3 regions of the Pradoshia sp. genome follow, and region 3 is predicted to be linked to each of the others. Evidence: predicted binding sites of a transcription regulator. Region 3 holds the regulator's gene; each other region holds the start of a gene.
What was found. Region 3 encodes Rex, which represses fermentation and respiration genes when NADH is low (regulators of the CRP and FNR family bind a similar motif). Its sites were predicted from a motif close to TTGTGAAATATTTCACAA; they were not measured.

Region 1: the regulator Rex is predicted to act here: its motif matches at 1,513-1,530, upstream of pflB (formate C-acetyltransferase).
Region 2: the regulator Rex is predicted to act here: its motif matches at 2,237-2,254, upstream of qoxA (cytochrome aa3 quinol oxidase subunit II).

Annotation. Positions count from the first base shown of each region.
Region 1 covers NZ_JBJEFJ010000207.1:17,070-20,356, forward strand. Annotated here, with positions in the region: gene pflB (formate C-acetyltransferase) at 1-1,377, opposite strand, end outside; gene ACI35L_RS17780 (hypothetical protein) at 1,680-1,841, opposite strand; gene ACI35L_RS17785 (M20/M25/M40 family metallo-hydrolase) at 1,895-3,287, opposite strand, start outside.
Region 2 covers NZ_JBJEFJ010000156.1:1,297-4,583, reverse strand. Annotated here, with positions in the region: gene qoxB (cytochrome aa3 quinol oxidase subunit I) at 1-1,071, opposite strand, end outside; gene qoxA (cytochrome aa3 quinol oxidase subunit II) at 1,099-2,019, opposite strand; gene ACI35L_RS13530 (glycerophosphodiester phosphodiesterase) at 2,613-3,287, shown strand, end outside.
Region 3 covers NZ_JBJEFJ010000127.1:1,529-4,815, forward strand. Annotated here, with positions in the region: gene ACI35L_RS11430 (CPBP family intramembrane glutamic endopeptidase) at 261-983, shown strand; gene ACI35L_RS11435 (YdiK family protein) at 980-1,198, shown strand; gene ACI35L_RS11440 (redox-sensing transcriptional repressor Rex) at 1,217-1,906, opposite strand; gene moaC (cyclic pyranopterin monophosphate synthase MoaC) at 1,929-2,441, opposite strand; gene ACI35L_RS11450 (ABC-F family ATP-binding cassette domain-containing protein) at 2,585-3,287, shown strand, end outside.

The DNA.
Region 1 (3,287 bases), on a different contig from region 3:
TGCGAAGTTAGGAGCTACTTGAATTTTAAGTTTTTCATCGACACCGCCGTTGATAGCGTAAAGCAATGCTTTCGCAAGGTTCGCACGAGCGCCGAAGAATTGCATTTGTTTACCGATACGCATAGCAGATACGCAGCATGCGATACCGTAGTCATCACCATATTCTTTGATCATGATGTCATCGTTTTCGTACTGAATTGCACTAGTTTCGATAGACATTTTAGCACAGAACTTCTTGAATCCTTCAGGAAGCTTAGTAGACCATAATACAGTCAAGTTTGGCTCTGGAGCTGGTCCAAGGTTAGATAATGTGTGCAAGAAACGGAAGGAGTTCTTTGTAACAAGTGTTCTGCCGTCTAATGCCATACCACCGATTGATTCTGTTACCCATGTTGGGTCACCGCTGAACAATTGGTTGTAATCAGGAGTACGAGCAAATTTCACAAGACGCAGCTTCATGATGAAGTGGTCAACGATCTCTTGTGCTTCAACTTCTGTTAATGTACCTTCACGAAGGTCACGCTCAATGTAGATATCTAGGAATGAAGATGTACGTCCTAGAGACATTGCCGCACCATTTTGCTCCTTGATTGCTGCAAGGTAACCGAAGTATAACCATTGAACAGCTTCTTTCGCATTTGTAGCTGGTTTAGAGATATCGAAGCCGTAGATTTCAGCTAATTGTTTTAATTCGTTTAATGCGCGAATTTGTTCGCTCAATTCTTCACGTTGGCGAATAACATCCTCAGACATTGTTCTCGCACCAAAGTTTTTCAATTCTGTTTTACGCTCAGAGATCAAGAAGTCTACACCATATAGAGCTACACGACGGTAGTCACCGATGATGCGTCCACGTCCGTAAGCATCTGGAAGACCAGTGATGATACCAGCTTTACGAGCAAGCTTCATTTCGTCTGTGTAAGCATCGAATACGCCTTGGTTATGTGTTTTGCGGTAGTCAGTAAAGATTTTTTGTACTTCTTCATCAACTGTGAAACCGTAAGATTCAGCAGCATTTACTGCCATGCGGATTCCGCCGAATGGTTGAAGTGAGCGTTTGAATGGTTTGTCAGTTTGGAAACCAACAATCGTTTCAAGCTCTTTATTTAAGTATCCTGGACCGTGGGAAGTAATAGTAGATACTACTTTAGAATCGAGATCAAGCACGCCGCCTGCTTCGCGTTCTTGTTTTGTAAGATCCATTACTTGTGCCCATAGTTGGTTAGTTGCTTCTGTTGGACCTGCTAAGAATTCGTCATTTCCAGTGTATGGAGTGATGTTTTTCATGATGAAGTCACGTGTGTTAACTTCTTTCTGCCAGTCTCCGCCAGCAAATCCTCTCCATGCGTCTTGTACTTTCGTTAATACTTGTTCCATTTTGAAACCTCCATTATCCTGCATTTTTTTATGCGTCAAATGATTGAGTTAATGATTATTTTTTGTATAACAGTTATCTATAATCAAATGATACACCCAAAATGTGATTTTGTGAACAACATTTTTTTGAACATCTTGTGAAAATGTTAACATTCCTTATATATCAAGGGTTTTGGAAGTTTATTAATTTTTACCATTTTTAAAATCGCTATTTTTCGCCAAACTGTTACATAAAAAAATGTCGAAAAAACAAAACTGTACTATAAAAGGCTGCCAATTAGATGGCAGCCTTTTCATTTTCTTCAGCTTTCTTTTTCTTTGACTCGGTTCTTAAATGCTTCCTTTGTTACAATGTACTCTTCCTCTGTTTCATGAATCTCATGATTACCGCCTGTTTCCGCATCATGCGGAAACTCGCCTGGATGGCCTTTCTTCTTATGATTAAAGCCGACGCCTCTGCTCATGATCTCATCCCTCCTTTTGCTTCCTAGTGTGCCACATCAAGGAGGAAATATGATTAATACGTGTACACCGCATGTTTGAGAAGAGCTGGCAATACTTCCGTAGAAAATGGAATATGCAATCGCTCTGTCCGTTTATGAGCATCCTTGCCATATGGACCAATATTCACTGTCGGCACATCAAGACCGGCAATTAATTCAAGCGGTATATCATAACCCTCACCATATAAAGGCATCTCCTTCTCCAGCACCTTAGCAACCTTATCTCTGTCGCGGAGACGGAAATAACTTACATCAGATAGGCCAGGGAAATAAGATATGATTCCAATCTCTTCATTATAATCCTTCTTCGCCTTATCGATGCAGCCAGCAACTACTGCTCTAGCACGCTCATCCCTTTCTCCATCCTTTAAGTACACATGAGGATAATAAGGAGGTGAAAGCATAATTAAGTAGAAGGGTGCCAACGACTTAAAATAGGAAGAAATCACTCCTGCAATGGCCGCTGTCAATTTCCCCATATTGGCTCCTAAATCCTGTTCAAGCTTCTTCACATGCTCTTCAATGGCCTGACGGAATGCACTTCCATGCTCCTTTAGCCCCTTTTCATATAACTCCCAATACGTATACACCTGTGGCTTAACAATCTTGCGTGCACTGACTCCATCTTCATAGCCCAATGCTTGATACGTTTTCTCCAATCGTTCTCCAATGTACTCACTGCTGTCCTGACCGATTTTCTTCAGCTTGCCCATCACTTCCTCCGGGGTTTGAAGGAGTGTCAAGATATTTAGCAGGATATAGGCACTCGTCGGTGTTTGAACATCATAGGATTCCTTCAAGTCTGTCAGCTTTAGAGTCGTTGGCAGAGGATTCCGTTCCCCTTGTGCCTGTTCAAGAAAGACTGTCGCAAGCTCGGCTCTCTCAGCATACACACTCGCCATCCATGCAGCATTCAGTCCTTCTAACGGCTCCCCTACATGCGTTTCCGTCCCTATACAATAGATAAGCGGAAGCATTTTTCCAACCGATCCAGTATAGAAATACTTTGACCGATCACCAGGATACGCTCCAAAGCTCGGCTCTGAACAAATCGTCAGTTCATAATTCAATCCATATTTCGAGCGAATCTCATCCAATAATTCGACCCCAGCAAACATTCCTGCTGAATAACGTTCTTCATCCGGGGTTGCCAATAGCAAAAGATTGTATCCAAGATCCTCTTTCTGACAAACCTCTGATATTAAAGCCATCTGCGCAGCTAGTCCGGCTTTCATATCCATGATGCCCCTGCCGAAGATCCATTCACCTGACTGGAGATCCTCCTTGGCATCCTCTGGCAGCTCCTCCCGCTCCAATGCTCTTGTATAATCAATTGGTGAAAAGGCCAATGATGTAAGCCGCCCAAAGTCCTCTACCCCAACCACGTCATAATGGCTTAATAGAATG
Region 2 (3,287 bases), on a different contig from region 3:
GATCTTAACCCCTGTCGGTACAGCAATCAGCATCGTTGTAATGGAGAAGAAGCTGTTAGAGAGAGCTCCTTGACCCATTGTATAGAAGTGATGGACCCAGACAAGGAATGATAGAGCTGAGATGGCAAGCATACTTGCAACCATTGATTTATAGCCAAACAAATTCTTCTTAGAGAAGGTTGAAATAACTTCACTGAATATACCGAATGCAGGCAGGATAACGATATATACTTCTGGATGTCCCCAAACCCAGAACAGGTTGGCCCAGAGCATATCCATACCGCCGTCAGTCATAGAGAAGAAATGTGTGCCGAACAAGCGGTCTAATGTCATTAACGCAAGCGCGACTGTTAATACAGGGAATGCGAAAACGATGATGATGTTGGTAATTAAGATAGACCAAGTGAACATTGGCATTTTCCAAAGTGTCATGCCAGGTGCACGCATTTTTAGGATGGTGACGATGAAGTTAATCCCTGTCATCAATGTACCAATCCCGGCAATCTGAATCGCGATTGCGTAATAGTTGTTACCGACGGATTCACTGAATTCCGTACTTGCCAGCGGGAAGTACGCTGACCATCCAGCATCCGGAGAACCTCCGATAACGAATGAAATATTGAAAAGCATGGCTCCGGCAAAGAATAACCAGAAGCTGACAGCATTCAAATACGGGAACGCTACATCACGGGCACCGATTTGAAGCGGTATGACAATATTCATTAAACCGATGATAAAAGGCATCGCCATGAACAAAATCATGATAACGCCGTGAGTTGTAAAGACCTCGTTGTAATGCTGGGCATCTAAGAAGCCGTTCTCAGGCATAGCGAGCTGCCCGCGCATCATTAATCCGTCAATCCCTCCGCGGAATAACATCAGGAGGGCGGCAATAATATACATAATCCCAATTCGTTTATGATCAACGGTTGTCAGCCATTCATCTCTTAGCCAACGCCATTTCTTAAAATAGGTCAGACCCACAACAATGGCCATCGATACAGCGACAATACTGACCATGGCTCCATAAATTAACGGGTCCCCAAGAACAAAAAATTCATCCCATTTCACGTTTGTTTAGCTCCTTTCGTATAGGTGTTAGTGGTTTTCATGATGCTCTGATTGCTCAGAATCCTTATCGAATTGATTTTCCTGATCAGGGTCCTCGTTTGATGGAGCCTTTTCAGCGCCGTGGTTATGTCCCTCAGGCGGCGGGCTGAACTCCAAGTGAGTGGAAGAATAGCTTTGGCGGCCGACATAAGCTGTGTCTAAAAGCTCGTCGAACTTCTCTTCTGTCAGTTCAGGCTCATTTGCTTGAACTTGCTCTACCCATTCTTCAAACTCTTCATTAGACATTGAGAGTGCTTCAAATTCCATATGGGCAGTTCCTTGTCCGCTGAAGTTTGCATTACGTCCCATCATGGACATTTCGTTATCGGCTACGAAATTAAGCTTCGTGACCATGTCAGACATCGCATATTTTTGTCCGCCTAATTGCGGAATCCAGAAGCTGGTAATCGGTCCGTAGGAATACAGACGGAATTCTACGACTCTATCAGTTGGGATATTGACGTAGTTAACGGTTTCGATATCCTGTTCAGGATAGCTGAAATGCCATTTCCAGTTGGAGGAGGAAGCATAAATAACGAGAGGTTCTTGATCCTCATAGCCCTTCGGCGTGCTCTCAACCTCGAAAGTGGATACGACTGTCACGTAACCAAGAATAGAGACAATGATAATTGGAATAGCTGTCCATATGATTTCAAGTGTTTTGCTGCCTTCCATATGCGGAGGCACATAATCTTTAGGAGCTTTGGAAGCTCTATATTTCACTAGCATGAAGATATACAGCACATAAACGACAATCATAACGCCAGCCAGCATCAGGATGGAAAAGATAATCGTATCTGACTGAGTTTTGGCTACTGGTCCGTTAGTGTCGAACACAACCCAGTCACATCCGGCTAACAGAAGAATCGATGCCAGCATGGACCCTAAAAGTCCTAACTTTTTTTTCATAATGTTCCCCTTCCGTAAGTAGTGTAAGTTAGCTAAATATAAGCTGGGAATAGAAAAAGAATAGACAAGTAGATTTTAAAAAACCAACCATATATGTAGCTATTTAGATGAATTACATTCTTTTACCATACCCCAATTTTCAATATAATAACTGTATTTCCAAATTACAAATATATGTATCTGAAAGAGGCAAATGTTTTTATCATATTTGACAAAGTTGTGAACTCATTAACAGGAACTTATAATAATGGATTTTTATGTAAAATATGTGGCTAATTAGTGAATAAAACGCGTGGTTATCAGTTATTTATCAAGTGAGGACGGAGTTGTTCAATTATTGTTTTTCATTCTGACAAGAGTCCTTCTGCTAGAGTTATTCTGTTGTAGATAGTGTTAATAAAGGACATAGAAAAAGGTTTTAAAAAGTATATCGATAAAATAAATGATTAAACGCTAGTCCTATATATATAGGAAGAAAGGTCAATGTGCTGCTAAAATATTTGGAAAAAAATGTAGGAAATGCTCAGGTGATAGAATGGGAGCCGCTATATACTAGAGTGGAAGTTTATGATTGTTTGGAGGGATGAGAAGGAATGAAGAAAGTTATTGTTTTACTTATTGTAAGCGTTTTCTTTTCTCTAGGGGCTATTACATCGGCAAATGCGGCTATGGGTAAGCAGAAACCGCAAAAGGTGACGAATGTAGCCCATAGAGGAGCTTCCGGGTATGCTCCAGAACATACGATTACTTCTTATAAGCTTGGGGATAAGATGGATGGCGATTATATCGAAATTGATCTCCAAATGACAAAGGATGGCCAATTAATTGCAATGCATGATGAAACCTTAGACAGGACAACAAATGGAACAGGGTTTGTTAAAGATTATACGATAAGGGAAATTAAGAAGCTTGATGCTGGCAGCTGGTTTAATGAAAAATATCCCGAATATGCGCGTGAAGAATATGTTGGTTTACAGGTCCCTACTTTAGAAGAAGTCTTTAAAAAGCTGGGTAAGCATAAAAAGTATTATATTGAAACGAAATCCCCTGATGTTTATCCAGGTATGGAGGAAGAATTAGTACGCCTAATCAATAAGTACAAGATTAATAAGAAAACATTGCTGCTTCAATCGTTCAGTCCAGACAGCCTCCTGAAACTCCACTCGCTGGATCCGAAATTAAAGCTCGTTCAATTGATTTCCTATAAAAGCAAGGCCACGATAACGGACGAGGAAATTGATTACGTCAAAACGTATGCAGTAGGTATT
Region 3 (3,287 bases):
AATTTATATATTAAATAAAGACTATCTGATTTGCAAGAGATATGAGCGAAAATTTTAGAAAATTTTATAAGGTCATTTTCTCCGCTTTCACTTGGGCTAGTATACCCCTTTGCAGGGCAGATTATGTTATATATAAAGGGAAAAGTTTTGCAATTGTACCTAAGGGGGAAAAACGGGTAGAATGATGGTGTAGCTTTTTCGTATTGGGCTGACATTAAGCCCGCTTGATTTGGATACTTGTCATTAAAGGAGTTTTGTCTTTGAAGAAAAATTATTGGCTGATTGTCCTTATATACGTTGCCATGCAGCTATCGAGCATTATCGGTCTACCTCTAATGGGATGGATTCTGCCGAACTTCGTGGCCGAGGATCAAGTAGCCATCTATTCAGTCGTCTATTGGATTATTATCAGCTTCTTCATTGCCCTCATCATTACGTTATTCTTCTTGAGGAATGAGCGTAATGAAATGGAACGGTGGGAGCGTATGCCGCTTGGCAGTTCTCTTGCATGGGCTGTCGGAGGAATCTTCCTTGCCTTGATTGCCCAGGCTGTTGCGGGTACGATTGAACAGCAGATTTTCAACATTAAGGGAGAATCTGAGAACACAAAGAATATCCTCGCCTTAATCGAGATGTTTCCAGTTGTAATTCTAATTACTTCTGTCATTGGACCCATTTTGGAGGAAATCGTGTTCCGGAAGATTCTATTCGGGGCACTATTATATAAGCGGTTTGGGTTCTTCCTTAGCGCTTTAATCAGCTCAGTTATCTTTTCACTTGCACACGGCGAGCCTGAGCATACCTTGCTTTATTCAGCGATGGGCTTCACATTCGCCTATCTCTATGTCAAAACAGGCAGAATTATTGTGCCAATCATTGCGCACGTTAGCATGAATACACTTGTTGTCCTCCTTTCCACCTATTCAGGTGATTTAATCAAAGAGATGGAGAAGGCACAAAGTTTTATCGGAGGTTTATTATGAGACGATCACCGTTGTATATGGCAACGATTTATTTCATCCTGGGGGCTGTGTTTATCTTTTTCGCAGTCCAAAATGTAACAAGGAGCGGCTGGGATTTCTTTACTTACTTCCTGGTCATCCTGGCAACGCTTGATATTGGATCCGGTATTCGCTTTATCGGTATCCACCGCAAGATCAAGCAAATGAAAAACGAACAGCAGCCAAAGAGCAAATAAAGCAGAAAATCTCGAAGTTTATTCTTCGAGATTTTCTGCTTTTTCGTCTTCTTTTATTTCTTCGTTTCCACCAGAAGGATAATGCTTTAAGAAATAAACAAGCGATTGAAGCTCTACAGCCAGGTCAATATGATGTACCCGAATGGAATCTGGTACACTTAAACGTGCTGGCGTAAAGTTCAGTATGGCTTTCACATTTGCTGCCACAAGCCTGTCCGTAATAGGTTGAGCCGCTTGGGCTGGTACCGTTAAAATAGCCACCTTGATATTTGAGTTTGCGAGCTTGCTCTCAAGTGCATCCATATCAAAGATTGGCACGTCCCCGATGAAGGTTCCCACCTTCTCAGGCGATACATCAAAGGCAATTTCAATCTTCGTATTATTATTCTTCATGAAATTATAGTTCAAGAAAGCAGTCCCCAGGTTCCCGACACCAATCAGGGCCACTTGAGTGAGCTCATCCTGGTCTAGTGTTTTACGGAAGAAGGACAGCAAGTAATTGACATTATAGCCGTAGCCTTTCTTTCCTAGCGCTCCGAAATAGGAGAAATCTCTCCTGATTGTCGCGGAATCGACTTTGACGGCCTCACTCAGCTCTGCTGAGGACACCCTCAGCTTCCCGGAGGCATGTAAGTTCTGTATAAATCGGTAGTACAGCGGCAGCCGCTTCGCTGTCGCTTGTGGTATTTTTGTATTCTCCTGCAACATTTCTTTCCCTTCTCCCTTACTATTAGAGTCCCCTATGCTTATTCTCGTCCAATTGTTTTTGGAAATCCGGACTGGATACTCCGCCTGTCTTCTTAACTAGATATGTTTCTCCGATAACCATGCCCTTATCAATGGCCTTGCACATGTCATAAACGGTCAGCGCAGTAACCGAGGCCGCTGTTAGGGCTTCCATTTCTACACCTGTGCTTCCCTTCGTCTTCACAGACACCTGGATGCGCAGACGCCTCTGTTCTTGTTCAGCTTCCCAAAAGAAACGGATGTCTATTCCTTTGAGGGAAATCGGATGGCACATAGGAATTATATCAGATGTTTTCTTCGCTGCCATAATGCCAGCCACTTGAGCCACAGCTAAGACGTCACCCTTTTCCATTTCACCGGAACTGATTTTCTCATAAATCTCTTCCTTAACTAAAATGCTTGATTCCGCTATCGCGATGCGGGTTGTCTCAGGCTTATGCGCAATATCAACCATCTTCGCTCTTCCCTGCTCATTGAAATGAGTGAATTCACTCATCGCCATTCCCCCTCTACCTTTATCTTATAATATATTTCAATTTCGTGGTAACGTTTGTGTAAATATTCACATATGTCCTATTCAGTTGCGGTTCCCAGACTCCGTAAGATACACTAAGGCTAGTACTTCTTGAGGTGAGAATCATGATAATTTTACAAGTTAACAATGTATCCAAATATTATGGTGCAGAAGCAATTTTGTCCAGTATAAAGCTTGAAGTGCAATCGAAAGACCGAATTGCTCTCGTTGGCCGCAATGGCGCTGGGAAATCCACCCTCCTGAAGATTATCGCTGGTCAGCTTTCGCATGATGGCGGCAATATCTTCATGCCAAAGGGAACTACAATCGGCTATCTTGCCCAGCATACAGGCTTGAATTCTGACCTATCCATCTGGGATGAGATGCTGACGGTGTTCGCCAATCTGCAAAAGCAGGAGGAAGACTTGCGCGCCTTGGAGAAATCCATGTCTGACCCTGAAATCTATCATGACAGCACCCGTTATGAGCGAATATTGAAGGATTATGATCATTTGCAGGAGCAATTCAAGAATGCCGGAGGCTATCAGATGGAAAATGATATCCGCTCCGTCCTGCATGGTCTTAATTTTGCCGATTACGATTATGCTACACCTGTCAGCTCATTGAGCGGCGGACAGAAGACACGGCTTGCCCTTGGGAAACTATTGCTGACGAAGCCTGATTTATTGATTCTCGATGAGCCGACAAACCATCTTGATATCGATACGCTATCCTGGCTTGAGGGATATTTGCAATCCTATCCTGGCGCTATCTTAATTGTCTCCCATGATCGCTACTTCCTCGATAAGGTCGTCAATCAGGTCATGG